DNA from 4 places in the Streptomyces sp. NPDC057616 genome. Region 2 is predicted to be linked to each of the others. Evidence: riboswitches for the same ligand, from Rfam matches in the RefSeq annotation. Region 2 holds a riboswitch; each other region holds the start of a gene.
The links. Region 2 has a riboswitch for cyclic di-AMP ahead of ACFU97_RS28805 (C40 family peptidase). Riboswitches for the same ligand answer to the same signal wherever they lie in the genome.
Positions count from the first base shown of each region.

Region 1: another riboswitch for cyclic di-AMP. It lies ahead of ACFU97_RS40140 (M23 family metallopeptidase); the one in region 2 lies ahead of ACFU97_RS28805 (C40 family peptidase).
Region 3: another riboswitch for cyclic di-AMP. It lies ahead of ACFU97_RS32025 (transglycosylase family protein); the one in region 2 lies ahead of ACFU97_RS28805 (C40 family peptidase).
Region 4: another riboswitch for cyclic di-AMP. It lies ahead of ACFU97_RS37515 (M23 family metallopeptidase); the one in region 2 lies ahead of ACFU97_RS28805 (C40 family peptidase).

Region 1 is NZ_JBHVGU010000049.1:19,965-27,152, forward strand. It holds gene ACFU97_RS40130 (PrsW family intramembrane metalloprotease) at 1-480, shown strand, start outside; gene ACFU97_RS40135 (aldo/keto reductase) at 499-1,449, opposite strand; gene ACFU97_RS40140 (M23 family metallopeptidase) at 1,604-2,626, opposite strand; cyclic di-AMP (ydaO/yuaA leader) riboswitch at 2,638-2,795, opposite strand; tRNA gene ACFU97_RS40145 (tRNA-Met) at 3,104-3,177, opposite strand; gene ACFU97_RS40150 (dihydrofolate reductase family protein) at 3,227-4,360, opposite strand; gene ACFU97_RS40155 (MarR family winged helix-turn-helix transcriptional regulator) at 4,424-4,939, shown strand; gene ribA (GTP cyclohydrolase II) at 5,047-5,688, shown strand; gene ACFU97_RS40165 (hypothetical protein) at 5,696-6,100, opposite strand; tRNA gene ACFU97_RS40170 (tRNA-Lys) at 6,297-6,369, opposite strand; gene ACFU97_RS40175 (amino acid permease) at 6,469-7,188, opposite strand, start outside.
Region 2 is NZ_JBHVGU010000025.1:43,769-50,956, reverse strand. It holds gene ACFU97_RS28815 (ATP-dependent Clp protease proteolytic subunit) at 1-554, shown strand, start outside; gene ACFU97_RS28810 (hypothetical protein) at 562-870, shown strand; cyclic di-AMP (ydaO/yuaA leader) riboswitch at 1,209-1,420, shown strand; gene ACFU97_RS28805 (C40 family peptidase) at 1,424-1,897, shown strand; gene ACFU97_RS28800 (DUF6328 family protein) at 1,980-2,468, shown strand; gene ACFU97_RS28795 (ATP-binding protein) at 2,483-2,941, opposite strand; gene ACFU97_RS28790 (helix-turn-helix domain-containing protein) at 3,155-4,015, shown strand; gene ACFU97_RS28785 (DUF397 domain-containing protein) at 4,025-4,252, shown strand; gene ACFU97_RS28780 (8-amino-7-oxononanoate synthase) at 4,314-5,441, opposite strand; gene bioB (biotin synthase BioB) at 5,589-6,785, shown strand; gene ACFU97_RS28770 (adenosylmethionine--8-amino-7-oxononanoate transaminase) at 6,778-7,188, shown strand, end outside.
Region 3 is NZ_JBHVGU010000030.1:42,036-49,223, reverse strand. It holds gene ACFU97_RS32035 (cytochrome P450) at 1-1,199, opposite strand, end outside; gene ACFU97_RS32030 (transglycosylase family protein) at 1,403-2,386, shown strand; cyclic di-AMP (ydaO/yuaA leader) riboswitch at 2,582-2,751, shown strand; gene ACFU97_RS32025 (transglycosylase family protein) at 2,755-3,423, shown strand; gene eno (phosphopyruvate hydratase) at 3,733-5,019, shown strand; gene ACFU97_RS32015 (septum formation initiator family protein) at 5,141-5,617, shown strand; partial or broken gene ACFU97_RS32010 (DUF501 domain-containing protein) at 5,685-6,089, shown strand; gene ACFU97_RS32005 (exopolyphosphatase) at 6,294-7,188, shown strand, end outside.
Region 4 is NZ_JBHVGU010000041.1:27,628-34,815, forward strand. It holds gene ACFU97_RS37510 (GntR family transcriptional regulator) at 146-841, opposite strand; gene ACFU97_RS37515 (M23 family metallopeptidase) at 1,030-1,806, opposite strand; cyclic di-AMP (ydaO/yuaA leader) riboswitch at 1,819-1,982, opposite strand; gene ACFU97_RS37520 (M16 family metallopeptidase) at 2,173-3,561, opposite strand; gene ACFU97_RS37525 (M16 family metallopeptidase) at 3,558-4,952, opposite strand; gene ACFU97_RS37530 (DNA topoisomerase (ATP-hydrolyzing) subunit A) at 5,270-7,188, shown strand, end outside.

The sequences.
Region 1 (7,188 bases), on a different contig from region 2:
GCCGCCTTCATGGTCCCGGCGTTCGGCCTGCTGACCTGGCTGGTGATCTGGACGCGCCAGCGCGAACTGCGCACCGTGCGCGAGGAACTGCCCGCCTACGCCGTCGCCGGCTGGCTCTCGCCCGCCGAGCCCTTCGCCCTCGGCTCGATGCGGGCCCGACGGCTGGCCCGTGACTACGCCGCCCACTACGGCGGCAGGCCGGCCGCGCGCCAGGTCACCCAGTACGAGGCGTACGCGACCTCCCTGGCCTTCCTGCGGCACCGGGGGCGCCACGGCCGCGCCGGCGCGGACTTCGTCGTCAGGGAACGGGAGTTGCTGTACGAGCTGTGGCGGCGCCGCGAGGTGGCCCGCCCGGCGCTCGACTACGCGGCGCGCGCGACGGCACCCGCGGTGCCCGTGGTCGCGCCGCCCTGGCCGGTGTACGGGGTGTACGGGTACCCGGCGATCCCGAATCCCGCGTACAACCCGTACCAGTCGTAGGGCGGCCCGGCCGGGTGATCAGGCCGACGCCCGCGTCAGCCGGGCGAGCTCGGCGTCCGTGAGGGTCAGCTCCGCCACCGCCAGCAGGGCCGGCAGCTGCTCCACCGTGCGGGCGGACGCGATCGGCGCGGCGACCGTCGGCCGGGCGGCGAGCCAGGCCAGGGCGACCGTGGGCACCGCGGCACCGTGCGCCTGGGCGATCTCGTCGAGCGCGGTCAGCACCCGCCGCCCCCGCTCGCTGTCCAGGTACTGCGCCACCCGGCCCGCCCGCGCGCTGTCGACCGTGGTGCCGGGCCGGTACTTGCCGGTGAGGAAGCCGGCGGCCAGGGCGTAGTACGGGACGGCCGCGAGGCCGTAGCGCGCGGCCACGTCCTGGAGCTCGCCCTCGTAGGTGTCGCGCGAGACCAGGTTGTAGTGGGGCTGCAGCGCCACGTACTTGGCCAGGCCCTCGCGGTCGGAGAACTCCAGGGACGCGCGCAGCCGTTCGGGCGAGATGTTGGAGGCGGCGATGTGCCGCACCTTGCCGGCCCGCACCAGCTCGTCGAGCGCGCCGACGATCTCCTCGACCGGCACCTCGGGCTTGTCGAAGTGCGTGTAGTAGAGGTCGATGTGGTCGGTGCCCAGGCGGCGCAGGGAGGCGTCCGCGGCGGCCTTGATGTTGGCGGCCGTCAGGCCCGGGAACTCGGGGTGCTGGCTGACCTTGGTCGCGATGACCACGTCGTCGCGGTTGCCGCGCGCCCTGACCCACCGGCCGATGATCGTCTCCGACTCGCCGCCCTGGTTGCCGTCGATCCACGCCGAGTAGGAGTCGGCGGTGTCGAGGAAGTTGCCGCCGGCGGCCGCGTAGGCGTCGAGCACGGCGAAGGAAGCGGCCTCGTCGGCGGTCCAGCCGAAGACATTGCCGCCGAGGCAGAGCGGGAAGACCTCGAGGCCGGAGGAGCCGAGCTTGCGCAGAGAAGGAGACGTCATGCTGGACGTCAACGACGGCGCCGGAGCGGCCCATTCCGCCGGTGCCGCAAAGATCACGTAAACCGGGACGGGGTGCGCGGCGGACGCGCGCGCGTCCGCCGGCGGCCCTGACGTCGGGGGGAAGCCGCCAGGACCACCGGGGTCCCGGCGTGGATCAAGGGGTGAGGCCCTTGCCGCGCAGCCAGGTCATCGGGTCGATGCCCTCGGCCTGGCCGTTCGGGTGGACCTCGAGGTGCAGGTGCGGGCCGGTGACGTTGCCGGTGGCGCCGACGCGGCCGATGACCTCGCCCGTGCTGACCTTCTGGCCCACGCTCACACTGATCGACGACTGGTGGCAGAACCACAGCTCGGTGCCGTCGTCGAGGGTCACGATCGTGCGGTAGCCGTACGAGCCGGCCCAGCCGGCCTCGGTGACGGTGCCGCTGTGGACGGCCTTGATGGGCGTGCCCGTGGGGGCGGCGAAGTCGAGGCCCGTGTGGTAACCGGAGGACCACATGGAGCCGGGCTGCCCGAAGGTGCCGGTGATCGTGTACGACACGACCGGGAGCTTGTACTGCTTGGCCAGTTCGGCCAGGCGCGCGGCCTCGGCGGCCTTCTTGGCCTCCGCCTCGGCCTTCTCCTTGGCGGCGGCGGCCTTGGCCGCGGCCTCCTTCTCCGCCTTGGCGGCGGCGTCGTCGACCTGCTTGGCGAGGGCCGCCTCGGTGACGGACTGGGCCTTGCTGTCGACCTGGACCTGCTGGCTCTCGGCCTGCGCCATGATGCGGTCGCGCAGCGCCTGACCGGCGTCCCGGGCGCCCTGCTCGGTGTCCTCGGTGCTCACGCCGACGGTGCTGAGCGCGGTGGCCGAACCCTTGGGCGTCTCGGCGGAGCCGCCGAACATGTGGCCCACGGAGCCCAGGTCGGGCATGGAGATGGAGACCGGGGGCTTGCCGGTGTTGGCGCTGGCCATACCGCCCGCGCCGACGGCGGCTATGACGCCGACGCCGAGGACCGTGGAGCTGCGGGCGAGTCCGCCGCCGCGCTGCTTGGCGACACGGTGCCGGCCGCGGACCGGGGCGACGGAGTCCTCGGTGGGGTTCCACTCCTCCCACGGACCCTCGTCGGAGCGGGGGCCGGGGAAGCCGAAGGGCTCGGTGCTCGGCACGAACGGTGCCGGGGCAGGCGGGTTGGACGCCACGTGGGCGCGCTCCTTTCCTTCCTTCTCGCCTACCGGGTTAGCTGACGGGTTCGGAGCAGGAAGGTCTCCTACGCGCGTATACCGGTCGTGGCTCCACGACGGCATCCGCGCGATTCACCCCTGGGTGGTGGTTCCCCGGTTCCCTTGCGGGATTCGGCGCGTGCGCACGGAGCCGCCTCTTGTGACGGCTGGGACGACCGCGCTGCGTTATCGAACGTTAATAGACCCGGGGTGCCGATTCCAAGCTGTTCTGCTTGATCATTAATGCTTTTTGGCCTGGACGTACGGGCCAAGAGAGGCGAAAAACGGGCGAGTTGGCCTCGCCCCGGAAACCCCGCCCGTTCTGACGGTGTGTCAGTCGTTATGCGGAAAGCGGTCGGACGGTCACCGCAGGTGACGAGGGCCCGGTGACGGCCATGCGCGCCGGAAACACCCAGGGCCGGAATCCGTTTCCGGATTCCGGCCCTGGGCCTTGAGTAGCGGGGACAGGATTTGAACCTGCGACCTCTGGGTTATGAGCCCAGCGAGCTACCGAGCTGCTCCACCCCGCGTCGGTGTGACACCAGCATACGCCATCCGCGGGACCGCCGACGCCACGGCTCAGAAGCCCGGCAGATGACGGTTGGGCGCCTTGGCCTGCTCCTCGTGCTCCGCCAGTACGACGACCTCGACGCCCCGGGCCGCCAGCAGGCCGCTGCCGTCCGCGCCCGCGACGAAGGTGTCGGGCTCCCGCCAGGCCGTGACCACTCGCCGTACGCCCGCGTCGAGGATCAGCCGGGCGCACGGTTTAGGCCGGGAGGCACGCTGGGTGCAGGGCTCCAGGCTGCTGTAGACCGTGGCCGACGCGAGCCTCGGATCGGCCGGGTCGAGCTTGGCCAGGGCCGCCTCCTCGGCGTGCACGACGGGGTCGCCGCCCTCGCGTGAGTGGCCGCGGGCGAGCTCCGTGCCGTCGGCGGCGACGATCAGCGCGCCCACGCTGAAGGCCGTGCGGGAGGGCGGGCACAGGGCCGCCAGCTCGCAGGCGAGGGCCAGCCAGTGGTGGTCGGCGGCGGTGGGCAGCGGGCCGGCGCCGGGGGCGGTGGGCTCGTAGCGCATGAAGACGACGTCCTCGATGTGCCGCGTCTCCGTGAGGCGCAGGCGGCCGCCCTGGTAGGCGCCGGGGCCGAAGAGGCGGGGCGCGTCCGGGTCGCCCACGAAGAGCGGGGCGAGGACGAGCTGGAGTTCGTCGGCGAGGCCCTGCTGGAGCAGCTGGGTGTGGACGGTGCCGCCGCCCTCGACCATCAGGCGCCGTACGCCGCGCTCGTCGTGCAGATGCGCGAGGAGCGTGCGCCAGTCGAGGTCGGGGCCGAGCGCGACGACGTCGGCGGCGAGGCCCAGCGCGCGGGCCCGCTCGGCGCCCTTGTCGGTGGTGCACAGGAGCTTGTCGCCGCCGGTGTGCCAGAACCTGGCGCCGGGGTCCAGCTCGCCGGAACCGCTGACGGTGACCTTGAGGGGGTACTCCGGCCGCCCCGCCGCGATCCGCGCGGCCCGGCGCTCCGGGGAGTTCACCAGCAGCCGCGGATTGTCGGCGCGGATGGTGCCGGCGCCGATCAGGATCGCGTCGACCGACGCCCGCACCTCGTCCACGCGGTCGAAGTCGGCGGGGCTGGAGAGCAGGAGGCGGTCGGGGCCGGTGTCGTCGAGGTAGCCGTCGAGCGAGACGGCGGCGGACAGCAGGACGTGGGGGTACGGCATCGGACGCGCTCACTCTCGGACGGACCGCTTGGTTCAAGTTTGAAACAAACCTACACTGGGGGTATGACGACTCGCTGGCTCACCTCCAAGGAGCAGCGCGCCTGGCGCGCGTACATCGCCGCGACGCACCTCCTGGAGGACGCGATCGACCGGCAGCTCCAGCAGGACGCCGGCATGCCGCACCTGTACTACTCCATCCTGGCCAACCTCTCCGAGGTGCCCGGGCGCAGCCTGCGCATGACCGACCTGGCCGAGCGGTCGAAGATCACCCGCAGCCGACTGACGTACGCCGTGACCCGGCTGGAGAAGGACGGCCTGGTCCGCCGCGAGGACTGCACATCGGACAAGCGCAGCAGCTTCGCCACACTGACGGACGAGGGGATGGCCGTGCTGGAGCGGACGGCGCCGGGACATGTGGAGACCGTACGCTCCCTGCTCTTCGACCGGCTGACCCCGCAGCAGGTGGAACAGCTGGAGGACATCTTCTCGGGGATCGTCACGGCGCTGGAGAGCGACGAGGAGCGCCCCGCCGCGGAGGACGTCCCGTGGCGGCGCCGCTCCTCCGGCTCTTGTTCGTGAGCTGCGCCGCAATTCTGTTGCTTCAAATTTAAAGCAGAGGTAGTGTCCTGCACCGTAGATCTGCTTCAAATCTGAAGCAGATACCGACCGGACCCGGGAGACCCCGCATGCCCGACTTCCCCGCCGCCACGACGCGCGCCCGTGTCCGGGTACCGCTGCGCTTCCAGGACGGCTACAGCGTCGACGCCGAACTGGTCACCTTCCACGGCCTGACCGACGGCCAGGAGCACGTGGCCGTCGTGCTCGGCGACCCGGCCCCCGGTACAACGCCTCTGGTCCGCCTGCATTCCGAGTGCCTGACGGGCGACGTGTTCGGCTCGGCCCGCTGCGACTGCGGCCCCCAGCTGCGCGAGGCGGTCGAGCGGATCGCGGACCGCGGCGGGGTGCTGCTCTACCTGCGCCAGGAGGGCCGCGGCATCGGCCTCTACAACAAGCTGGACGCCTACGCCCTCCAGGACCAGGGCCTCGACACCTACGAGGCGAACGCCGCCCTCGGCCTGCCCGAGGACGACCGCGACTACACGGCGGCCGCGCAGATGCTGCGGGCCCTCGGCATCGACGCCCTCGACCTGCTCTCCAACAACCCCGACAAGGCGGGCCAGCTGCGCGACCTCGGCATCGACGTCCGCGACCGCGTCCCCACCGGCGTCTTCACCACGGCCCACAACGTCCGCTATCTGCGCGCCAAGGTGCTCCAGACCCAGCACACGCTGCCGCTCGGCCAGTTGACGGAGCTCAACGCCGGCTGACGGGGGCTCACCGGCCCAGCCACGCCGTGAGACGTGCGGCCCAGGCGCGGTCGTCCGTGGTCTCCATGAACTCCTTGCGGTCGATCAGCAGGTAGATCTCCCCGGCGGGCACGGTGTCCAGGATCAGCGGCTTGCCCGCGTTCAGCAGGCCCCCGACGAAACGGCCGTAGAGGTCGGTGAACCTGACGTCCACCGAGGTGATGTCCGCCCGGCTCAGCACCAGGTCCCCGCTCTCGCCCCAGCCGCCGAGCACCAGCCGCTCGTCGTTCAGGGAGATCCTGCCGCGGCGCAGGAACAGCGCCTTCTGGCTGACCCCGCCGGCCATCTTGTCCGCGGTGGTCTTCCGGCTCAGCTCCTCGGCGGTGGCGCCCACGTAGTCGCCGGCGGCCCTGACGGTCTCGTTCTCGCTCATGAGCCCAGCCTGGCACCGGGCGCGGTCCCCGCGCGTCGTCGCTCGGGCGCGAACCCCGCGACTTAAGTAGCCGGCCGCCGGCCCGGAGTGCGACGAAAGCAGGCGGGGCCGGAGCGGGAAGAGGACAGCGCCCGGGCCGGCCGAAGCCGTCCCGGGCGCTGTGGGTGGTCGCGGGTCGTGCCCCGACCGACACCGGTAGGCCCTGTGGGACTCGAACCCACAACCAATGGATTAAAAGTCCACTGCTCTGCCAATTGAGCTAAGGGCCCTTGGCGATGTTGCCTCCCCGAGCATAGCCGGACACGGCCGGGACTCCGATCGGGTATCGGGGACACGGCCGTGGCGGCGGTGAAGATCGGGCCGGAGCGTCAGGGATCCACCTTTTCCGGGGTGGCGGCGGAGGCCCCCGCGCGGGACGCCTCACGGGCCCGGGTGCGCTGATGCTCGGGGTTGAGGAACCAGTGCCGGGCCGACGCCAGCCACCACACCCAGGCGAAGCCGAGGACGACGAGCACGGCGACCGGGGCGTAGTTGAAGCTCTCCCCGGTGACCGGCGAGACCTGCGGCAGCATGAAGAGGATCGTGATGGCGCCCACCCAGGTCACCGAGACGATCCCGATCAGCCGCGACCAGCGCCCCAGATGCCAGGGCCCGCGCTCGAAGGCCTCGCCCTTGACCAGCCGCAGGAGCGTCGGGATGACGTAGGCGATGTAGAGGCCGATCACGGCGACCGAGGTCACCGCGGCGTAGGCGGTGTAGTTGATGAGGTACGGCAGGCCGAGGACCAGGGCGCCCGCCGCGGCCAGCCACACCGCCGCCACCGGCGTGCGGGTGCGCGGGCTCACCGTGTGCCACACATGGGAGAACGGCAGGGCGCCGTCGCGTGAAAAGGCGTAGATCATGCGGCTGTTGGCCGTCACCGACGCCATCCCGCAGAACAGCTGCGCGCCCACCACGACCAGCAGCAGGAGCTTGCCCGCCGTCGCGCCCAGCGCGTCCAGCAGGATCTGCGCGGGCGGTGCGCCGGTCGGCGACGCGAGCTCCTTGTCGTAGGACTGGATGGCGAAGGTGAAGCCGAGCAGCAGCAC
Region 2 (7,188 bases):
CGAAGCTGCTGGAGGAGCGGATCGTCTTCCTCGGCACGCCGATCGACGACACGTCGGCGAACGACGTAATGGCGCAGTTCATGCACCTCGAGTACCAGGACCCGGACCGCGACATCTCGCTCTACATCAACTCCCCCGGCGGCTCCTTCACGGCCATGTCCGCGATCTACGACACCATGCGCTTCGTCGGGTGCGACGTGGAGACGATCTGCATGGGGCAGGCGGGGTCGTCCGCGGCGGTGCTGCTCGCGGCCGGCACGCCCGGCAAGCGGCTCGCGCTGCCGGGCGCGCGCGTGATGATCCATCAGCCGGCCCTGTACGAACCGGTCCAGGGCCAGGCCAGCGATCTCGCCATCCAGGCCGACGAGATGACACGGACGCGGGACCGCCTCGAGGAGATGCTCGTCCGGCACACCGGGCGCAGCCACGAGCAGGTGAGCGCCGACATCGAGCGCGACCACGTCCTCGACGCCCAAGGGGCGCTGGAGTACGGACTGGTGGACCGCATCGTCACCAGCCGTAAGGCCACCCTCGCCCCGCCCACCGGGCGGTGAGCGACCGGTGCTGCCACCCGAACTGCCGCCGCTGCCCGCCCTCACGCGCGCCGAGGGCGAGTTGATCGACCGTTACCTCGACGTCGTCGACCTGCTCGGACGCATCAATCCGGCGCGCCACGGAGACACCTACCGCGGGCTGCGGGCCGCGCAGGCGCTGGTCGGCAAGGCCGTCGAGCTGCGCGACGCGCTGGCGCTGATGCACCAGCGCGGCGAGACCGAGGTGCACGCGCCGACACTGGTCCGCGCCCTGCGGGTGCTGGACGGCGAGCGGCGTACGGCGCGGGTCACGGTGCCCGCACACCCCGACAGTTGACGCACGCTCGGACGGCCCGGACACCGCGCTTCGACGGCGAGGTGTCCGGACCGGCCTCTAAACGGACCAAATGAGGTACCGCCTTTTGGAGTAGACACAGGTCCAATTTTTCGACCGCCCAAGTTGCGCAACGCGCGTGCCCTCAGGGCGGAATGGAGCGTTCCGCCGCTGGTCCGAGGCTCGTCCGGGCCCTCAACACCTGTTCGAACACAGGGGTGTCCACCCGAACGGGCGAGTGGTGAGTAACAACACAAATCCCCGGTTCCATTGGGATTTTCGGACATCGGTAGGCGAAGATCCCTGTCTGACGACAAGCCCCCGCCGCAGCGGCGGGGCGATCCGGGCGGACGCCGAGTCCTGCCGCCGCGCGGATGACTGGTCGACAGGAGTGGATCGGCAGGAGTGGAGGACCCAAGCACGACGGGTCGCCGGAACGGTCACGCCATGGCCGGGTCGAGCAGCCCTTGGGGTGAAGCCGCGTCAGCGGCCGGGCAACTTCGCCAGCCCGAATCCGACAGGTCATCCTTCACAGGCGGCTGACGAAGGGTTGCGCATGACTGCGCTCAATCGTGTCCCGTCGCTCATGGTCCGGGCCGGTACGGCTTCGGCTCTCACCATTGCCGCAGTGGGCGGCTCCATCGTGGTCCCGGGTGTCGCCTCCGACGCCGCGGCCGCCACGCCGGCGACGAAGGCACTTCAGATCGCGGCCTCCAAAAAGGGTTCCCCGTACAAGTGGGGCGCCATAGGGCCGCGCCGGTTCGACTGCTCCGGGCTCACGCTGTACTCGTTCAAGAAGGCGGGCAAGAAGCTGCCCCGCACGGCGGCCCAGCAGTACAACCGGACCCACCACATCTCCGCGAGGAGCCGCAAGGCCGGAGACCTCGTGTTCTTCCACTCGGGCTCCAGCGTCTACCACGTGGGCATCTACGCGGGGAAGGGGAAGATCTGGCACGCGCCGAAGACGGGCGATGTCGTGAAACTGCAGAAGATCTGGACGAAGAGCGTCTGGTACGGCCGGGTCAGCTGACTCTCCCGCGGGGACGGCGGCGACCTGACACGCCGCCGTCCCCGCGGGGCCTGACCCGGGCTCGGCGGGATACCCGTAGGACATGTCCGAGCACCGTCGCTGTACCGCGCGCAACGAGACGCCGCTCGAGCGCGCCGACCGCAACTTCGTCGAGCTGCTGCAGGAGCTGCGCGTCGTCCAGACCGGGGTCCAGATCCTCTTCGCCTTCCTGCTGAGCCTGGCCTTCACCCAGCGCTTCCCGTCGCTCGACGCGCTCCAGCGCGGCACGTACGTCATCACGCTGCTGCTCACGGTCCTCGCGGCCGCGCTGTTCACCGCGCCCGCCGCGCTGCACCGCTCGCTCTTCCGGCGCGGCGCCAAGCCGCACATCGTGCAGGTCTCGTCGAGGCTCGCCACGGTCGGCATGGGTGTGCTGATGTTCGCCTTCACCGGATCGGTGCTGCTGGTGGTCGATGTGACGACGCACAGCCGCGCCGCGGGGGCGGCCGCGGGTGCCGCGACCCTCTGCGTGTGCCTCGGACTGTGGGGACTGCTGCCCCGGCTGGTGCGCCGTGCCGCCGCGTCCGACTGAGCCCAGCCGCTCCGCTACGGCTCCTGCTGCCCTCCTGCCGTCACGGGCTCCGCCGGGGCGGTCCACGGCAGTTCGATGGAGACCGTCTTGCCGCCCTCCCTGGTGGGCCGAACCCGCAGCCGTCCGCCGCACTCCGCAGCCAGCCAGCGGATGATCACCATGCCCCGGCCGTTGTCCTGCTGGACGGCGGCGGGCAGCCGCTTCGGGAAGCGGGGGTGGGAGTCCGTGACACCGATGCGCAGCTCCTCGTCACGGTGGAGCTGGATGTCCACCGTGAAGGTGGGTGACTGCCCGAAGGTGTGCTGTACGGCGTTGGTGGCCAGTTCGGAGACGATCAGCCGGACGGTCTCGGCGGTGTCGCTGCTCGCTGGAAGCCCCCACTCCGCGAGCGTGTCGACGACGTAGCCGCGGGCCGCGGAGACCGAGGCGGGCTCGCTCGGCAGAGTGACGGATGCTTCCAGATGGTCTGCCATGGCGCGGTCGTCCCTTTCCCACGGGGCCGGAGTCCGACACGGAGCGGATGGTTCGAGTACGGTCCCGGACTGGTGCTTCGTCGCCAGACTGCCATTACTGCGCCTGTCACGGGTGGCGATCCACCAAGATATGCATATATCTGTCGCTCGATGCGGTGAACTCTGCGACGGGAGACCGTATTTGGGTGGCCCGGAAGGAGTAAGGAGTAGCGCATGCAGCACGGTCCCGCGGTGCGCCGCCGGAAGCTGGGCGCCGAATTGCGTGAGTTGCGCGCGAGTGCGGGGCTCACCAGTGGTGAGGCGGCCCGGCTCGCGGGCTGGCACCAGTCGAAGGTGAGCCGCATCGAAACCGGCGCCAGCGGGGTGAAACCGGCCGATGTGCGGTTACTTCTCGACGTCTACGCCGTCTCCGACGCCCAACTGCGGGAGTTGCTGCTGGTGTTGGCGGGGTCCGACGAGAGCGGCGGCCGGCACCACTGGTGGCACGCCTATCGCGGGGTGCTGCCGCCCACCTACCGCGACTTCATCAGCCTGGAGTCCCAGGCGAGCGCGATGAGCACGCTGGAGACGTCCGTGGTGCCCGGTCTGCTCCAGACGCCCGATTACGCACGCGCGGTGACCAGGGCGGCGGTCGGCGGGCTGGAGGACGCCGATCTCGACGCGCTGGTCGAGGTCCGGCTGGCCAGGCAGGACGTTCTGCGCTCGGACCGGCCGCTGAGCCTGAGCGCGGTGCTGGACGAGGCGGTGCTGCGCCGGGAGGTCGGTGGCCCCGACGTCATGGCGCTTCAGCTGCGGCGCCTGCTGGACACGGCGCATCTGCCTCAAGTGCGGCTGCAGGTACTGCCGTTCGCCGCCGGTGCGCATGTCGGCGTCACGGGGCCTTTCGTAATCTTCTCGTTTTCGAGCACTTCTGATCTGGACGTGGTTGTTCTCGACCACTTGACGAGTAGCCTCTACCTCGAACGGAAAGAAGACCTCCGGGCTTACAGCGAGGCCTTCAAGGACCTCCAGTCCCACGCCCTTTCGCCCGAGGACTCGTTGGATTACATCGCCGCGATAGGTGACGGCGCGTAAGGAGGCACCATGTCTGCACCTCCTCGGCACGTTCCTTCCAGTACCGATCTGCACGGTGTGCGGTGGCTGCGCAGCAGCTACAGCACCGGAGCGAACAACTGCGTCGAAACGGCGCGACCCTGTTCCGGGCCCCTGGCCGGGCTGCTCGCCGTGCGCGACTCCAAGGACCCGAGCGGTCCCGCCCTGCTCTTCTCCCCCGAGAGCTGGACGGACTTCACGGCCGCAGTCGTGTCCTGACCATTTCTGATCAGTCCTGATCAGTCCTGCATCGCGCGGTACACGGCCGTGTCACGCCGACTCATGGTCGCGTCTCGCCGATCACCAGGACAGCGCGTTCGATCTCTGCCCCGGTCAGGTCCGCACGGGCGGTCAGCCTCAGCCGTGAGATGCCGTCGGGCACGGAAGGAGGACGGAAGCACCCCACGGCGAGGCCGGCCGTACGGCAGTCGGCCGCCCACTGCACGGCCTGTTCCGGGGAGGGCGCGCGCACCGAGACCACCGCGGCGTCCGGGCGTACCGCCTCATGACCCGCGGCGCTCAGCCGTGCGTGCAGCTCGGCGGCCACCGAGCGCGCCCGTGCCGCCCGCTGCGGCTCGCGGCGCAGCAGCCGCAGGGCCGCGAGGGCAGCGCCCGCAGCGGCGGGTGCGAGTCCCGTGTCGAAGATGAACGTCCGGGCCGCGTTGACGAGATGGTCGATGACCTTGGCGGGACCGAGGACGGCTCCACCCTGGCTGCCGAGCGACTTGGACAGCGTGACCGTGACGACGAGGTCGTCCGCGCCCGCGAGTCCCGCGGCGTCCGCGGCACCCCGGCCGCCCTCGCCCAGGACGCCCAGGCCGTGGGCGTCGTCCACCAGCAGTCCCGCGCCGCGCTCACGGCAGGCGGCGGCCAGTTCGGCCAGCGGGGCGGCGTCACCGTCGACCGAGAAGACGGTGTCCGACACCACGACGGCCGGGCCCTCGTGCGTCCGCAGCGCCTTGCGCACGGCCTCCGGGTCGGCGTGCCCGACCACCTGCTTGGCGCCCCGGGCCAGCCGGCAGCCGTCGATGAGGGAGGCGTGGTTGCCCGCGTCGGAGACGATCAGCGAACCGTGCGGCGCCAGCGTGGCGACCGCGGCGAGGTTGGCGGCGTAGCCGGAGGAGAAGACCAGGGCCGCCTCGAAGCCGCAGAAGTCCGCCAGCTCGCGCTCCAGCTCGGTGTGCAGCTCGGTCGTGCCGGTGACCAGCCGGGACCCGGTCGCGCCGCCGCCCCAGGTCCGCGCCGCCGCGGCCGCGCCCTCGGTGACCTCGGGGTGGCGGGCCAGACCCAGGTAGTCGTTGCTCGCGAGATCGAGGAGCGGGGAGCCGGACGGACGCGGCCGCAGGGTCCGTACGAGTCCGGCGCGACGGCGCTGGCGCGCCTGTTCGTCGATCCAGCCGAACGCCATGACTCCTCCGGGACTTTTGTAGGCAGTGGACAGACACTAGCCGGACGGGCGCCACCCCATGATGTGGCAATACACACACGACGAAGTGACTCTCTTGTTCCTTCTCTCCTTGGCCCGGAGCGGGTCGGTAGGACAGGATCGGCTCTCATGGACCTGCTGAACACGCTGGTGGACAAGGGGCTTCGGCGCGAGCTGCCGACCCGCGAGGAAGCTCTGGCCGTTCTCGCCACTTCGGACGACGACGTGCTCGACGTGGTGGCCGCGGCCGGGAAGGTGCGCCGGAAGTGGTTCGGCCGACGGGTGAAACTCAACTATCTCGTCAACCTCAAGTCGGGCCTGTGTCCCGAGGACTGCTCGTACTGCTCGCAGCGCCTGGGCTCCAAGGCCGACATCCTCAAGTACACCTGGCTCAAGCCCGAGCAGGCCTCGCAGGCCGCCGCCGCGGGACTGGCCGGCGGCGCCAAGCGGGTGTGCCTGGTGGCCTCCGGGCGCGGTCCGACCGACCGGGACATCGACCGGGTCGCGGGCACCATCAAGGCGATCAAGGACGGCAACGAGGGCGTCGAGGTGTGCGCCTGTCTCGGCCTGCTCTCCGACGGCCAGGCCGAGCGGCTGCGTGAGGCGGGCGCGGACGCCTACAACCACAACCTGAACACGTCCGAGGCGACGTACGGGGACATCACGACCACCCACACGTACGCCGACCGGGTGGACACGGTGTCCAAGGCGCACGCCGCCGGGCTGTCCGCCTGCTCGGGTCTGATCGCCGGCATGGGCGAGAGCGACGAGGACCTGGTGGACGTCGTCTTCTCGCTGCGCGAGCTGGACCCGGACTCGGTGCCGGTGAACTTCCTGATCCCGATGGAGGGCACCCCGCTGGCCACGGAGTGGCACCTCACCCCGCAGCGCTGCCTGCGCATCCTGGCGATGGTGCGGTTCGTGTGCCCGGACGTCGAGGTGCGCATCGCGGGCGGCCGCGAGGTGCATCTGCGCACGATGCAGCCGCTCGCGCTGCACCTCGCCAACTCGATCTTCCTCGGCGACTACCTCACCAGCGAGGGGCAGGCGGGCAGGACCGACCTGGAGATGATCGCGGACGCCGGGTTCGAGGTGGAGGGCGCCGGAGAGGTGACGCTGCCGGAGCACCGGGCGACGGCGGGCGGCGGCTGCGGCTCCCACGCCGGCGCCGGCTGCGAGTCCCACGAGGACGCCGGGTGCGGGTCGCACGAGGGCGGCGGCGTGTGCGGTACGGCCGCGGCCGTGCCCGCTGCCAACGAGCTGCGTTCCGACCTGGTCGCCGTACGCCGCCGCGGTGCCGGAACGGACCTCGCGCCCAATGCCTGACCTGCCCGTCCCCGAGCTGCTGGAGCTGGACCGGCGGCATGTGTGGCATCCGTACGGCCCCATGCCCGGCCGGGCCGAACCGCTCGTCGTGGAGTCGGCGAGCGGGGTGCGGCTGCGGCTGCGGCTGGCGGACGGCTCGGGCGAGCTGGTCGACGGGATGTCGTCCTGGTGGTCGGCGATCCACGGCTACAACCACCCGGTGCTCAACGAGGCCGCGCGCGAGCAGCTGGGGCGGATGAGCCATGTGATGTTCGGCGGGCTCACGCACGAGCCCGCCGTCCGGCTCGCGAAGCTCCTTGTCGACATGTCGCCCGATGGTCTGGAGCATGTCTTCCTCGCCGACTCGGGATCGGTGTCGGTCGAGGTCGCGGTCAAGATGTGCCTGCAGTACTGGCGTTCGCTG
Region 3 (7,188 bases), on a different contig from region 2:
CGCATGATGAGCCCGCCGCGCCAGCGCAGGTCGGCCGGGTCGGCGGCGAGTTCGAGGTCGGGCAGGCGGCGCAGCAGCGTCTCCAGCGCGGTCCGGGCCTCCAGCCGGGCCAGGGGGGCGCCGAGGCAGTAGTGGATGCCGTGGCCGTAGCCGAGGTGCTGGTTGTCGCGGCGGGCCAGGTCGAGGGTGTCCGGCCCGGTGAAGCGGGCCGGGTCGCGGTCCGCCGCCGCGAGGACGACCAGCACGGGGTCGCCGGTGGCGATGGACTGCCCGCCGATGGTGAGGGGTTCGGTGGCGAAGCGCCAGGTGGCCAGCTCCACGGGGCCGTCGTAGCGGAGCAGTTCCTCCAGGCCGGTGTCCAGCAGTTCCGTCTCGCCCCGCTCGACGGACTCCTGGAGCAGGGCCCGCTGCCCGGGGTTGCGCAGCAGCGCGTACATGCCGTTGCCGATGAGGTTGATGGTCGTCTCGAAGCCGGCGAACAGGAGCACGAAGCACATCGCGGCGGCCTCGTTCTCGGTGAGGTGCTCGCCGTGGTCGGAGGCGCGGATGAGGCCGGAGATCAGGTCCTCGCCGAGGTCGCCGCGCTTGCGGTGGATGAGCTCCGCGAGATAGCCGCGGATCTTCTTCACCGAGCGGGCGACCCCGCCGCGCGGTCCGCCGCCGTGCCGGATCATCATCCCCGCCCAGTCCCGGAAGTCGTCCTGGTCCTCGCGCGGCACCCCGAGCAGGTCGCAGATGGCGTGGATGGGCAGGGGGAAGGCGAACTCGTGGATCAGGTCGGCCTCGCCCCGCGCCGCGAACCGGTCGATGAGGTCGTCCGTCAACTCCTGCACCCGGGGCGTGAACTCGGCCACCCGGCGCGGGGTGAACGCCTTGGAGACGAGACGGCGCAGCCGGGTGTGGTCCGGCGGGTCGATGTTGAGCAGATGCGTCATCAGGTTGGCGCTGCGCTCGCCCGGGATGCCGGTCCGGCTCTTGCCCTGCGCGTCCTCGGCGTGGTGGTCGGGGTTCTTCGACAGCCGCCCGTCGGCGAGCGCCTGACGTGCGTCGGCGTAGCGGGTGACCAGCCACGCCTCGACCCCGCTGGGCAGCTTCGTCCGGTGGACGGGGGAGTGCTCGCGCAGCCAGGCGTAGGCCGGATAAGGGTCCGAGGCGAACTCCCAGGTGAAGAGTTCGGGTGCGGAGTTCGGGACGTTCACGGCACGACGGTATCGGGACCGGCCGGCGCTCGCGCCGCCGCCTTGAACCGGTCAAAGATGACACGCCTTCAACTATGTGATCTTCACGTGATCTACGCGGCATTAACTTGTGACAAGTGATCGTCAGCCGATACGTTCACCCACCAGTGCGCTGCCCAGATCCTGCGCCGCGCCGGTCAATGCTGTCTCCGAAAGGCCTCTGCATGCTCTCCGGGAACGGTCGACACCGTCGCCCCCGTCAGGCTCCCGCCATCATCGTCGCGGCCGGGGTGACCGGCTCCGCGATCGCCATCCCGCTGCTCGCCGCATCCGGCGCGAGCGCCGCCGACGGCGGCAGCACCTGGGACAAGGTGGCGCAGTGCGAGACCGGCGGAGCCTGGAGCCAGGACAGCGGCAACGGTCTCTACGGCGGCCTGCAGCTGAGCCAGGACGACTGGGACAAGTACGGCGGTCTCGACTACGCGACCCGGCCCGACCTCGCCAGCCGCAACCAGCAGATAGCCGTCGCCCAGAAGGTCCTGGCGGACCAGGGCGTGGGCGCGTTCCGCACCTGCGGCCTGACCACCGGGCTGAGCAAGGACTCCGACTCGGCGGACATCGACACCGGGGTGCTGGGCGGCGGCAGTGACTCGTCCGACTCCGGCGACTCCGGCAGCTCCTTCGGTCTGTCCAACTCCTCGGGCAACTCCTCGTCCGACTCCTCCGGTGAGTCGTCTTCGTCGGATTCGTCCGGCGGTTCCCTCCTGGACTCGTCCTCCAGCCCGTCCCCCTCGACCTCCACCGACAAGACGGACAACTCGGCCGAATCTACTGCATCTGCCTCGCCGTCCGACTCCCCGTCCCGTCGCGTCCCGAGCGCCTCGCAGGGGGGCGAAAGCTCCCCCACCGAGCGGGCGAAGACGGACGACTCGGACAACTCGCAGCAGTCCGCGGGCTCTTGGAGTCTGGTCGACACCGGTGCGCTCGGCAGCGGCCGTCATCGCGGCGCGAGCGCCGACGAGACCGAGACCGACGGCCACGCGGCCGGCACCTACACCGTCCGCGCCGGCGACACCCTCGCGTCCATCGCCGACTCCCGTGACGTGCGCGGCGGATGGCGCGCGCTCTACGACGCGAACAAGAAGGCCATCGGCAGCGACCCGAACCAGATCTCGGCCGGTCAGACCCTGCGTCTCGGTAGCGAATAGGGCGAAAATTAACGGGAGTTCACGTCACATTTCGCCGCGGAATGTCCGGTTTGGTGAAAGTGTGGGATGAGTCTCAGAAGCCCTGATCGTCTTTGAATTTCCGCGGATCGCGTGTCTACGGTCTACACCGCTCGTCAACACGAGCCCCGTCTGCCGCAACGCCGAATCCTGCCAGCGGCCGTACGGGAACAGTCGTCGCGTCATGCGCCGTAGGCAGGAGCGGGGGACCCAAGGTAAGTGCCCCACCGGGAAGTTGCCGGTGGCGGCTTGGGGTGTAGCCGTGCCGAGCGAGAGCGAGGCACGACCGGGCAACTCAACCGGCCCGAACCCGACAGCTCACCTCGCAGGCGTCGGTGAGGGGATCAACCATGCTGTTTTCCCGCCAGGGCAAGCACCGTCGTCCTTCCAAGGCCACCAGGGCCGCCGCGTTCGCCGGCCTCACCGGTGTCGCCATCGCCGCCCCGCTGATGGCAGCGGGCAACGCCTCCGCCGCGACCGCCTCCGAGTGGGACAAGGTCGCCCAGTGCGAGTCGGGCGGCAACTGGTCCATCAACACCGGCAACGGCTACTACGGCGGTCTGCAGTTCTCCGCCTCCACCTGGGCCGCGTACGGCGGCACCGCCTACGCCCCGCAGGCCAACCAGGCCAGCAAGGCGCAGCAGATAGCCGTCGCCGAGAAGGTTCTCGCCGCCCAGGGCAAGGGCGCCTGGCCGGTCTGCGGCACGGGCCTGTCCGGCGCCGCCTACAACGGCGCCGCCGCCTCGAAGCCGAGCACCACCACCCACTCCGAGTCGCAGGCCGCCTCCCGCTCCTCCGAGCGCCCGGCCGCGAAGTCGCAGAAGACCGTCACCACCCCGACCGGCAAGAAGGTCAAGAAGGGCGACGGCGAGTACAAGGTCGTCAAGGGCGACACCCTGAGCTCCATCGCCACCAAGCACCACGTGGCCGGCGGCTGGTCGAAGCTGTTCAAGCTGAACAAGGACATCGTCCAGGACGCCAACCTGATCTACCCGGGCCAGCAGCTGCACCTCAAGTGACAGCGGGCCGGTAGCCGGACCACAGCGCCCTGACAGCCGTGTCCTCCAGCATGGAGGACACGTGAGGGGCCGCCCCCGTCCCCACGGTCTCCCCGCCTCGGTGCGTGTTCCCCCGTACGCACCGGGGCGGGGTTCTTTCGTGCGCGTGCGCGCGTGCTTTCGTGCGGGTTTTTGTTCCGTTCGGAAACAATTTACTCTCGGTTCTGCTCAAGGGGTGGGCGACCGGCTGGCCGATCGGCCCCGGGCGGTTAGGCTCGTCTCGCAGAGCCACCGCGCTACTGCCGTAGCCGCGTCACATCCATGAAGGAGATGCTCGTGCCGTCCATCGACGTCGTCGTAGCCCGGGAAATCCTGGACTCCCGAGGCAACCCCACGGTCGAGGTCGAGGTCGGCCTCGACGACGGCAGCACGGGTCGTGCCGCCGTCCCGTCCGGCGCCTCCACGGGCGCCTTCGAGGCCATCGAGCTCCGCGACGGCGACCCCAACCGCTACCAGGGCAAGGGTGTCGAGAAGGCCGTCCTCGCCGTGATCGAGCAGATCGGCCCGGAGCTGGTCGGCTACGACGCCACCGAGCAGCGCCTGATCGACCAGGCGATGTTCGACCTGGACGCCACCGACAACAAGGGCTCGCTCGGCGCCAACGCCATCCTCGGCGTCTCCCTGGCCGTCGCCCACGCCGCCTCCGAGGCCAGCGACCTCCCGCTCTTCCGCTACCTCGGCGGCCCGAACGCGCACCTGCTCCCCGTGCCGATGATGAACATCCTGAACGGCGGCTCGCACGCCGACTCCAACGTGGACATCCAGGAGTTCATGATCGCCCCGATCGGCGCGGAGTCCTTCTCCGAGGCGCTGCGCTGGGGCACCGAGGTCTACCACACCCTCAAGAAGGTGCTGAAGAGCAAGGGCCTGGCCACCGGCCTCGGCGACGAGGGCGGCTTCGCCCCGAACCTCGGCTCCAACCGCGAGGCCCTGGACCTCATCCTCGAGGCCATCAAGGAAGCCGGTTACGCCCCCGGCGAGCAGATCGCCCTCGCGCTCGACGTCGCCGCCTCCGAGTTCTACAAGGACGGCAAGTACCTCTTCGAGGGCAAGGAGCGCTCCGCCGCCGAGATGACGGAGTACTACGAGGAGCTCGTGGCGGCCTACCCGCTCGTCTCCGTCGAGGACCCGCTGTTCGAGGACGACTGGGCCGGCTGGAAGGTCCTCACCGACAAGCTGGGCGACAAGGTGCAGATCGTCGGCGACGACCTGTTCGTCACCAACCCGGAGCGCCTGGCCCGCGGCATCGACGACGGCGCCGCCAACGCACTGCTCGTCAAGGTCAACCAGATCGGCTCGCTGACCGAGACCCTGGACGCCGTGGAGCTGGCCCAGCGCAACGGCTTCAAGTGCATGATGTCCCACCGCTCCGGCGAGACCGAGGACGTCACCATCGCCGACCTCGCCGTCGCCACCAACTGCGGCCAGATCAAGACCGGCGCCCCGGCCCGCTCCGAGCGCGTCGCCAAGTACAACCAGCTGCTGCGCATCGAGGAGATCCTCGACGACGCCGCGGTCTACGCGGGCCGCAGCGCCTTCCCCCGCTTCAAGGGCTGACCAACTTCGGGGGTCCTTCGGGACCCTTCGGAGTCAAGCCCTCGCCAGTCGTACGTACGTCCCCGTACCGGTCCCGTACCGTGTGCGGGGACGTACGCACGTGTGACCGGGAGGCGGGGACATGGCCGTGAAGGACCGGGACCGGTTCTCGACCGCGACCAGGATCAAGCTGCTCGGCGAGCAGACGGCGGCCCGTGTCTACCGCTCCCAGACCAAGCGGCAGGCCCGCCGCTCGCGGCTGACCGGTCGCGCGGCCCTGCTCGCCCTGGTCGTGTGCTCGCTGGTCGTGGCCCTCGCCTATCCCATAAGGCAGTACGTCTCCCAGCGCTCCCAGATCGCCGACCTCCAGCGCCAGAAGCAGCAGGCCCGGGAGCGGGTCGAGCAGCTGCGCGACCTCAAGGCGCGCTGGCAGGACGACTCCTACGCCGAGCAGCAGATCCGGCAGCGGCTGCACTATGTGATGCCGGGCGAGACCGGCTACATCGTCATCGACCCCAACGCGGCCAAGCAGTCGCGGTCCGAACTGGGGGCGGCCGACCGCCCCTGGTACACCAACGTCTGGGACGACGTCGACAAGTCGGACGCCGCCGGCCGGTGACCCGACGCCTCCGACCGGTGCGCCGGCGCCCTCGCCGGTGAACCGCTGAACAAGCAGAAAGACAGGCATGGAAACGCCCCCGCCGCCCACCCCGCGCACCGAGCCCACCGCCGCGGACGTCGACGCCTTCAAGCAGCAGCTCGGGCGGCCGCCGCGCGGGCTGCGCGCCATCGCGCACCGCTGCCCGTGCGGGCAGCCGGACGTCGTCGAGACCGCGCCGCGGCTGCCCGACGGCACGCCCTTCCCGACGACGTACTACCTGACCTGTCCGCGCGCCGCCTCCGCGATCGGCACGCTGGAGGCCAACGGCGTCATGAAGGAGATGACCGAACGGCTGCAGACCGACCCGGAGCTGGCCGCCGCCTACCGCGCCGCGCACGAGGACTACATCGCCCGCCGCGACGCCATCGAGGTCCTGGAGGGCTTCCCGAGCGCGGGCGGCATGCCGGACCGGGTGAAGTGCCTGCACGTGCTGGTCGGCCACTCCCTGGCCGCGGGCCCGGGCGTGAACCCCCTGGGCGACGAGGCCCTCGCGATGCTGCCGGAGTGGTGGCGCAAGGGCCCGTGCGTGCAGCCGCTCGCCGCGCCGGACCCGGCGGACGAACACCCCGGCGAGGAGGGCGAGGTGGCGGACCCCACCGCGATCCGCAGCGGCTTCTTCGCCGAGACCCCGCTGGTGCCCGCCGGGTTCACCCGCGTCGCCGCCGTCGACTGCGGCACCAACTCCATCCGGCTGCTGGTCGCCGACGTGAACCCGGCCACCGGTGAGCTGCTGGAGCTCGACCGGCGCATGACGATCGTGCGGCTCGGGCAGGACGTGGACCGTACGGGGCGGCTCGCCCCGGAGGCGCTGGAGCGCACCTTCGCCGCCTGCCGGACGTACGCGGAGGTGATCCGCGAACTCGGCGCCGCCAAGGTGCGGTTCGTGGCCACCTCGGCCTCCCGGGACGCCTCCAACCGCGAGGACTTCGTCCGCGGCGTCGTGGACATCCTCGGCGTCGAGCCCGAGGTCGTCTCCGGCGAGCAGGAGGCGGAGCACTCCTTCACCGGCGCGACCAAGGAGCTGGCCGGCGGCGACGCGATGGCCAGGCCGTACCTCGTCGTCGACATCGGCGGCGGCTCCACCGAGTTCGTCGTCGGCGACGACCATGTGCGCGCGGCGCGCTCGGTCGACGTCGGCTGTGTGCGGATGACCGAGCGCCACCTCGTCCGGGACGGCGCCGTCACCGACCCGCCCACCGAGGAGCAGATCGCGGCCATGCGGGCCGACATCGAGCAAGCCCTCGACCTCGCCGAGGAGACCGTCCCGCTGCGCGAGGCGCGCACGCTGGTGGGGCTCGCGGGATCGGTGACGACCGTGTCGGCGATCGCGCAGGAGCTGCCCGAGTACGACTCGGAGCGCATCCACCACTCCCGCGTCTCGCGCGAGAAGGTCCGCGAGATCACCGAGTGGCTGCTGCACTCCACCCACGCCGAGCGCGCGGCCGTCCCCTCCATGCACCCGGGGCGCGTCGACGTCATCGCGGCGGGCGCCCTCGTGCTGCTCTCGATCATGGAGCGGACCGGCGCCG
Region 4 (7,188 bases), on a different contig from region 2:
GGCTCGTCCGAATTATCGGGCGAGCCCTTCGCATTTCCCCCACCGGCCCGGCAGAAATTCCGATCAACGCCAGCGGAATTACCGGTCGAAGGCAGCAGAAATAACCCCCCGGCCAATTCCACCCTCTTTGTATACGGCGCGCATGTTAATGCCGCAGGCCCGTCACGTTTACGGCATGTTGCGAGGTCCTCACACGGTCGGTGCGATCACCGCCCGGGGCGAACCGCAGCCGGTGCGCCGCGGCGGAGCGCTCGGTGTGCAGGGTCGTCACCGCACGCGCGCGCTCGCCGTCGCCGCGGGCCACGGCGTCGACGATCGCGCCGTGCTCCGCCCAGGACTCCACGGGGCTGGCGGGCGCCTCCTCGGTGTACATCCAGGCGATCTTGTGCCGCAGCTGCGTCAGCATCGAGGTCAGCGCGGGACTGCCGGAGGCCTGGGCGAGCGTCTCGTGGAACCAGCCCTCCAGGGAGCGCAGATCCTCACTCGTGCCCCGCCTGGCCCGCTCCTGCCCCAGCCTCACCAGGCCGCGCAGCACCTTCAGATGGGCCTCGGTACGCCGCTGGGCGGCCCGGGAGGCGGCGAGCGGCTCCAGCAGCATGCGCATCTCCAGCAGGTCGGCGGCCTCCTGCTCGTTCGGCTCCGCCACGCACGCGCCCGCGTGCCGGCGGGTCACCACGAAGCCCTCCGCCTCCAGGGTGCGCAGCGCCTCGCGCACGGGGACGCGCGAGACGCCGTAGCGGCGGGCGAGGAGTTCCTCGGTGAGCCGGCTGCCGCGCTCGTAGACACCCGCGACGATGTCGTCCCGGATCGCCGTGCACACCGAGTGCGCCGGAATACGCATGACCGACCTCCGACTTAATCCCCGTGAAACGCCAAAGATTGACGTGTGTTCCGGTGACTCTATTGCACGGGGCCGGAATTTCCGACGGCGGGCGGGAATCCATGGATATTTTTTGGACACCGGGGCCGGCGAAACCGAAAGGCCCCGGCTCGGAAGCCGGGGCCTGAGGGAGATCGCGCGCGGGTTCGTCAGACGTGGACGCCGTGCGAGCGCAGGTAGGCGACGGGGTCGATGTCCGAGCCGTACTCGGGCGTCGTACGGGCCTCGAAGTGCAGGTGCGGTCCGGTGGTGTTGCCGGTCGAGCCGGAGAGGCCTATCTGCTGCCCCGGGGTGACCGTCTGGCCCACCGAGACACCGATGGACGACAGGTGGCCGTACTGGGTGTACGTGCCGTCGTGCATCTTGATGACGATCTGGTTGCCGTAGGCGCCGCCCCAGCCGGTCTGGACGACGGTGCCCGCGCCGACGGCGTGCACGGACGTGCCGCTCGCGGCGTGGAAGTCGATGCCCGTGTGGCTGCCGGAGGACCACAGGGAGCCGCCGGTCTTGTAGCCCGTCGAGACGTACGAGTTCGCTATCGGGGCGACGAAGCTGTTCAGGCGCCTGCGCTCGGCCGCGCGGGCGGCGCGCTCCTTGGCCTCACGCTCGGCCTTGGCCTTCGCGGCGGCCTTCAGGCGCGCGGCCTGTTCGGCGGCCTTCTTGCGGGCGGCCTCCTCGGCGGCACTCTTCTGGGCCTCGGCCTGGGCGTCGATCTTGTCGGCGATCGTGTTGCCGATGGTGATGACGGGGTTGAGCCCGGTCTGCTCGACGGAGTTCTCGACCGAGTTCTCCGCGGCGAACGAGGGAGCGGCGAGACCGCCGACGATGCCGGTCGTGGCGAGGGCCGCGACGCCGGCGGCCTTGACGGTGCTCCGCTTGATCCTGCTGGGACGACGGTGCTTCCCGGTGGCGCAGTTGAACGCCATGAACTGGCTGGTCCTTTCCTTCCCTCTCGCCTACCGGGTTAGCTGACGGGTTCGGAGCAGGAAGGTCTCCTACGGACCCCCTCGCCGGAGCGCGGGCGTCCGATTCACCCCAGGGACTGCGATGGGTCCCCGGCTCCCCTGGCTCGCGCCGTACGGGGACTCGGCGATGGCTGTCCGGTGCCGCGGGCGCGGCGCACTGCCTGACGAACAGCCCGGACGACGCTAGGCAGAGCCGTCTTCAATTCCCAAACGGATCCGGTCTTTTGTAGCGCATCCCACAGGGCAGACAGGCAACTCTCCCCCAATTCGGACATACAAGGGCCCTGGTGACGCATCCGTCACCAGGGCCCTCACGCGCGCGTGCCTCTACTCGGCGGACACCACGGTGACTTCGCCGATGCCGAGGGCCTCGACGGGCTCCTTGATCTGGGCCGCGTCACCGACGAGGACCGTGACCAGGCGGTCCACCGGGAAGGCGTTCACGGCGGCCGCGGTGGCCTCCACGGTGCCGGTGGCGGCGAGCTGCTGATACAGCGTCGCCTGGTAGTCGTCGGGCAGGTGCTGCTCGACCTGGTCGGCCAGCGTGCTCGCGACGGCCGCCGCGGTCTCGTACTTCAGCGGCGCCACCCCGACGAGGTTCTGCACGGCGACGTCGCGCTCGGCGTCCGTCAGGCCGCCCTCGGCCAGCGTGCGCAGCACCGTCCACAGATCCTGCAGCGCCGGGCCGGTGTTGGGCGTGTCGACGGAGCCGCTGATGGCGAGCATCGCGGCACCGGTGCCGTCCGGGGCGGACCTGAGGACCTGGCCGAAGGCGCGCACGCCGTAGGTGTAGCCCTTCTCCTCGCGCAGGACGCGGTCCAGGCGCGAGGTGAGGGTGCCGCCCAGGCAGTACGTGCCGAGCACCTGCGCGGGCCAGACGCGGTCGTGCCGGTCGGCGCCGACGCGGCCGATGAGCAGCTGCGTCTGGACGGCTCCGGGGCGGTCCACGACGACCACGCGACCGGTGTCGTCGGCGGTCACCGGCGGCACCGGACGGGGCTCGGCCGAGGAACCCGTCCAGGCGCCCAGGGTGTCGCCGAGCAGCGCGTCCAGGTCGATGCCGGTGAGGTCGCCGACGACCACCACGGTGGCGGTGGCGGGCCGGACATGGCGGTCGTAGAAAGTGCGTACGGCCGCGGCGTCGATCTTCTCGACCGTCTCCTCGGTGCCCTGGCGCGGGCGCGACATGCGCGACGTCGCCGGGAACAGCTGCTTGGAGAGCTCCTTGGCGGCGCGGCGGGAGGGGTTGGCCAGCTCGTGCGGGATCTCGTCCAGGCGGTTGCGGACCAGCCGCTCCACCTCGCTGTCGGCGAACGCGGGCGCCCTGAGGGCGTCGGACATCAGGCCGAGCGCCTTGGCCAGGCGGGAGGCCGGGACCTCGAGGCTCAGGCGCACACCCGGGTGGTCGGCGTGCGCGTCGAGGGTGGCGCCGCAGCGCTCCAGCTCGGCGGCGAACTCCTCGGCGGAGTGCTTGTCGGTGCCCTCCGAGAAGGCCCGCGCCATGATCGTGGCGACGCCCTCGACGGCGGCCGGCTCGGCCTCCAGGGGCGCGTCCAGGGACACCTCCACGGCGACGACCTGCTGGCCGGGGCGGTGGCAGCGCAGCACGGTCATGCCGTTGCCGAGCGCGCCGCGCTCCGGGGCCGGGAACGCCCAGGGCCGGGCCTCGCCCGCCTGGGGCTGCGGGTGGAACTCCATCGTGGCGAGCTCGGTCACTTGGCCGCCTCCTCGTTGTCGTCGCCGGCTTCGACCGTGGCCTCGGCCTCGGGGTCTTCCGGGGGATTCGCGTCCTCGGCGGCCTCCGCCGAGACGGGCTCGTAGACGAGCACCGCGCGGTTGTCGGGGCGCAGGCGCGCCTTGGCGACCTCCTGGACCTCCTCGGCCGTCACCTCCAGGACGCGCTGCACGGCGGTGAGGGCGAGCTGCGGGTCGCCGAACAGGACCGCGAACCGGCACAGTTCGTCCGCGCGGCCCGCGACCGTGCCGAGCCGGTCGAGCCACTCGCGCTCCAACTGCGCCTGGGCGCGCTCCATCTCCTCGGCCGTCGGGCCCTCCTCGGCGAACCGGGCGAGCTCCTCGTCGATGGCGGCCTCGATGACCGGCACCTCGACGTCACCGGAGGTCTTCACGTCCAGCCAGCCCAGCGAGGGGGCTCCGGCGAGGCGCAGCAGTCCGAACCCGGCCGCGACGGCCGTACGGTCACGCCGTACGAGCCGGTTGTAGAGGCGGGAGGACTCGCCGCCGCCGAGGACGGTGAGCGCGAGGTCCGCCGCGTCGCACGCGCGCGTGCCGTCGTGCGGCAGCCGGTAGGCGGCCATCAGGGCGCGCGCCGGGACCTCTTCCTCGACGACCTCGCGCAGCTGCTCGCCGATCACGTCGGGCAGCGAGCCGTCCCGGGGCGCGGGCTTGGCGTCGTGCGCGGCGATGGAACCGAAGTACTTCTCGACCCAGGCGAGCGTCTGCTCGGGGTCGATGTCGCCGACGATCGACAGGACCGCGTTGCCCGGCGCGTAGTACGTGCGGAAGAACGCGCGCGCGTCCTCGAGCGTCGCCGCGTCCAGGTCGGCCATGGAGCCGATGGGGGTGTGGTGGTAGGGGTGACCCTCGGGGTAGGTGAGGGCGGTGAGCTTCTCGAAGGCCGTGCCGTAGGGCACGTTGTCGTAGCGTTGCCGGCGTTCGTTCTTGACGACGTCCCGCTGGTTCTCCATGGACTCCTCGTCCAGGGCGGCGAGCAGGGAGCCCATGCGGTCGGCCTCCAGCCAGAGGGCGAGCTCCAGCTGGTGGGTGGGCATGGTCTCGAAGTAGTTGGTGCGCTCGAAGCTGGTGGTGCCGTTGAGCGAACCGCCCGCACCCTGCACCAGCTCGAAGTGGCCGTTGCCCTTCACCTGTCCCGAGCCCTGGAACATCAGGTGCTCGAAAAGGTGAGCCAGGCCGGTACGCCCCTTGACTTCGTGCCGGGAACCCACGTCGTACCAGAGGCACACCGCCGCGACCGGGGTCAGATGGTCCTCGGAGAGCACCACGCGCAGGCCGTTGGCCAGGCGGTGCTCCGTCGCTGTCAGGCCCCCGGAGCCTGCCTGGTCTGTGGCCGTGTGACCCATGGTCATGTACGTCCCTTCGATCGCCGAGGCGGTGGTTCGAACCGCGGTTTTCCTGCCGTTCCTGCCACTGTATGCAAGCGTGCGGAGCGTGGGCGAAGTTCCCGGACGACGTACGCCCACAGCGGATCGCGTAACCTGCGGGCAGCCGCGGCGAGGGTGATCCCCGAGCGCCGGGCCGGGCCGCCCGCACCGGGTCCTGGCCCGCGTTGTCAGTGCCGCGGTCCACAATGGTCCGCGTCAGAACTCGTTTCACGCTTCAGGCAAGAGTGAGCCGAAGGGGCGCGACCCGTAGGCGAGCGACCAGAAAAGAGGAGCCGGCAGCGATGGCCCGCCGCAGCACGAAGACCCCGCCGCCCGACGACTCGTACGAGGAGAAGATCCTCGACATCGACGTCGTCGACGAAATGCAGGGCTCCTTCCTCGAGTACGCGTACTCGGTCATCTACTCGCGAGCCCTGCCCGACGCCCGCGACGGCCTCAAGCCGGTGCACCGCCGCATCGTCTACCAGATGAACGAGATGGGGCTGCGCCCCGACCGCGGCTATGTGAAGTGCGCCCGCGTCGTCGGCGAGGTCATGGGCAAGTTGCACCCGCACGGCGACGCGTCGATCTACGACGCCCTCGTGCGCATGGCCCAGCCCTTCTCCATGCGCGTGCCGCTCGTCGACGGCCACGGCAACTTCGGTTCGCTGGGCAACGACGACCCGCCGGCCGCCATGCGGTACACGGAGTGCCGCCAGGCCGCCGCGACGAGCCTGATGACCGAGTCGATCGACGAGGACACGGTCGACTTCGCGCCCAACTACGACGGCCAGGAGCAGGAGCCGGTCGCGCTGCCGGCGGCCTTCCCGAACCTGCTGGTCAACGGCGCCTCGGGCATCGCGGTCGGCATGGCCACGAACATGCCGCCGCACAACCTCTCCGAGGTCATCTCGGCCGCCCGCCACCTGATCCGCCACCCGAACGCGGACCTGGACACGCTGATGAAGCATGTCCCGGGCCCCGACCTGCCCACCGGCGGCCGCATCGTCGGCCTCGCCGGCATCCGGGACGCGTACGAGACCGGCCGCGGCACCTTCAAGATCCGCGCCACCGTCGAGATCGAGACCGTCACCGCCCGCCGCAAGGGCCTGGTCGTCACCGAACTGCCCTTCACGGTCGGCCCGGAGAAGGTGATCGCCAAGATCAAGGACCTGGTCGGCTCGAAGAAGATCCAGGGCATCGCCGACGTCAAGGACCTCACCGACCGCGAGCACGGCCTGCGCCTGGTCATCGAGATCAAGAACGGCTTCGTGCCGGAGGCCGTCCTGGAGCAGCTGTACAAGCTGACGCCGATGGAGGAGTCCTTCGGCATCAACAACGTCGCGCTGGTGGACGGCCAGCCGCTCACGCTGGGCCTCAAGGAGCTCCTGGAGGTCTACCTCGACCACCGCTTCGAGGTCGTGCGCCGCCGCAGCGAGTTCCGCCGCACCAAGCGCCGCGACCGCCTGCACCTGGTGGAGGGCCTGCTGACGGCGCTCGTCGACATCGACGAGGTCATCCGCCTGATCCGCTCCAGCGAGAACAGCGCGCAGGCCAAGGAGCGCCTGATGGAGCGCTTCTCCCTGTCGGACGTCCAGACCCAGTACATCCTCGACACGCCGCTGCGCCGCCTCACCAAGTACGACCGCATCGAGCTGGAGTCCGAGAAGGACCGGCTCAACGAGGAGATCGCGGAGCTGACCCGGATCCTCGACTCGGACGCGGAGCTGCGCAAGCTGGTCTCCGCCGAACTGGCCCAGGTGGCCAAGAAGTTCGGCACCGACCGGCGCACGATCCTGCTGGAGTCGTCCGGCGCCCCGGCGTCCGTGGTGCCGCTCCAGGTCGCGGACGACCCCTGCCGCGTCCTGCTCTCCTCCACCGGCCTGCTGGCCCGTACGGCGAACGGCGAGCCCTTCCCCGAGGACAAGGCCGCCAAGCGCGTCAAGCACGACGTGATCGTCTCGGCGGTCCCGGCGACGGCGCGCGGCGAGATCGGCGCCGTGACCTCGCTCGGCCGTCTGCTGCGCATCAACGTCGTCGACCTGCCGCAGCTCCCGGAGACGGCGTCGGCGCCGAACCTCTCGGGCGGAGCGCCGCTCACGGAGTTCGTCTCGCTGGACGGCCCCGAGACGGTGGTCTGCCTGATCACGCTCGACGAGTCCTCCCCCGGCCTCGCCCTCGGCACGGAACAGGGCGTGGTCAAGCGCGTGGTCCCCGACTA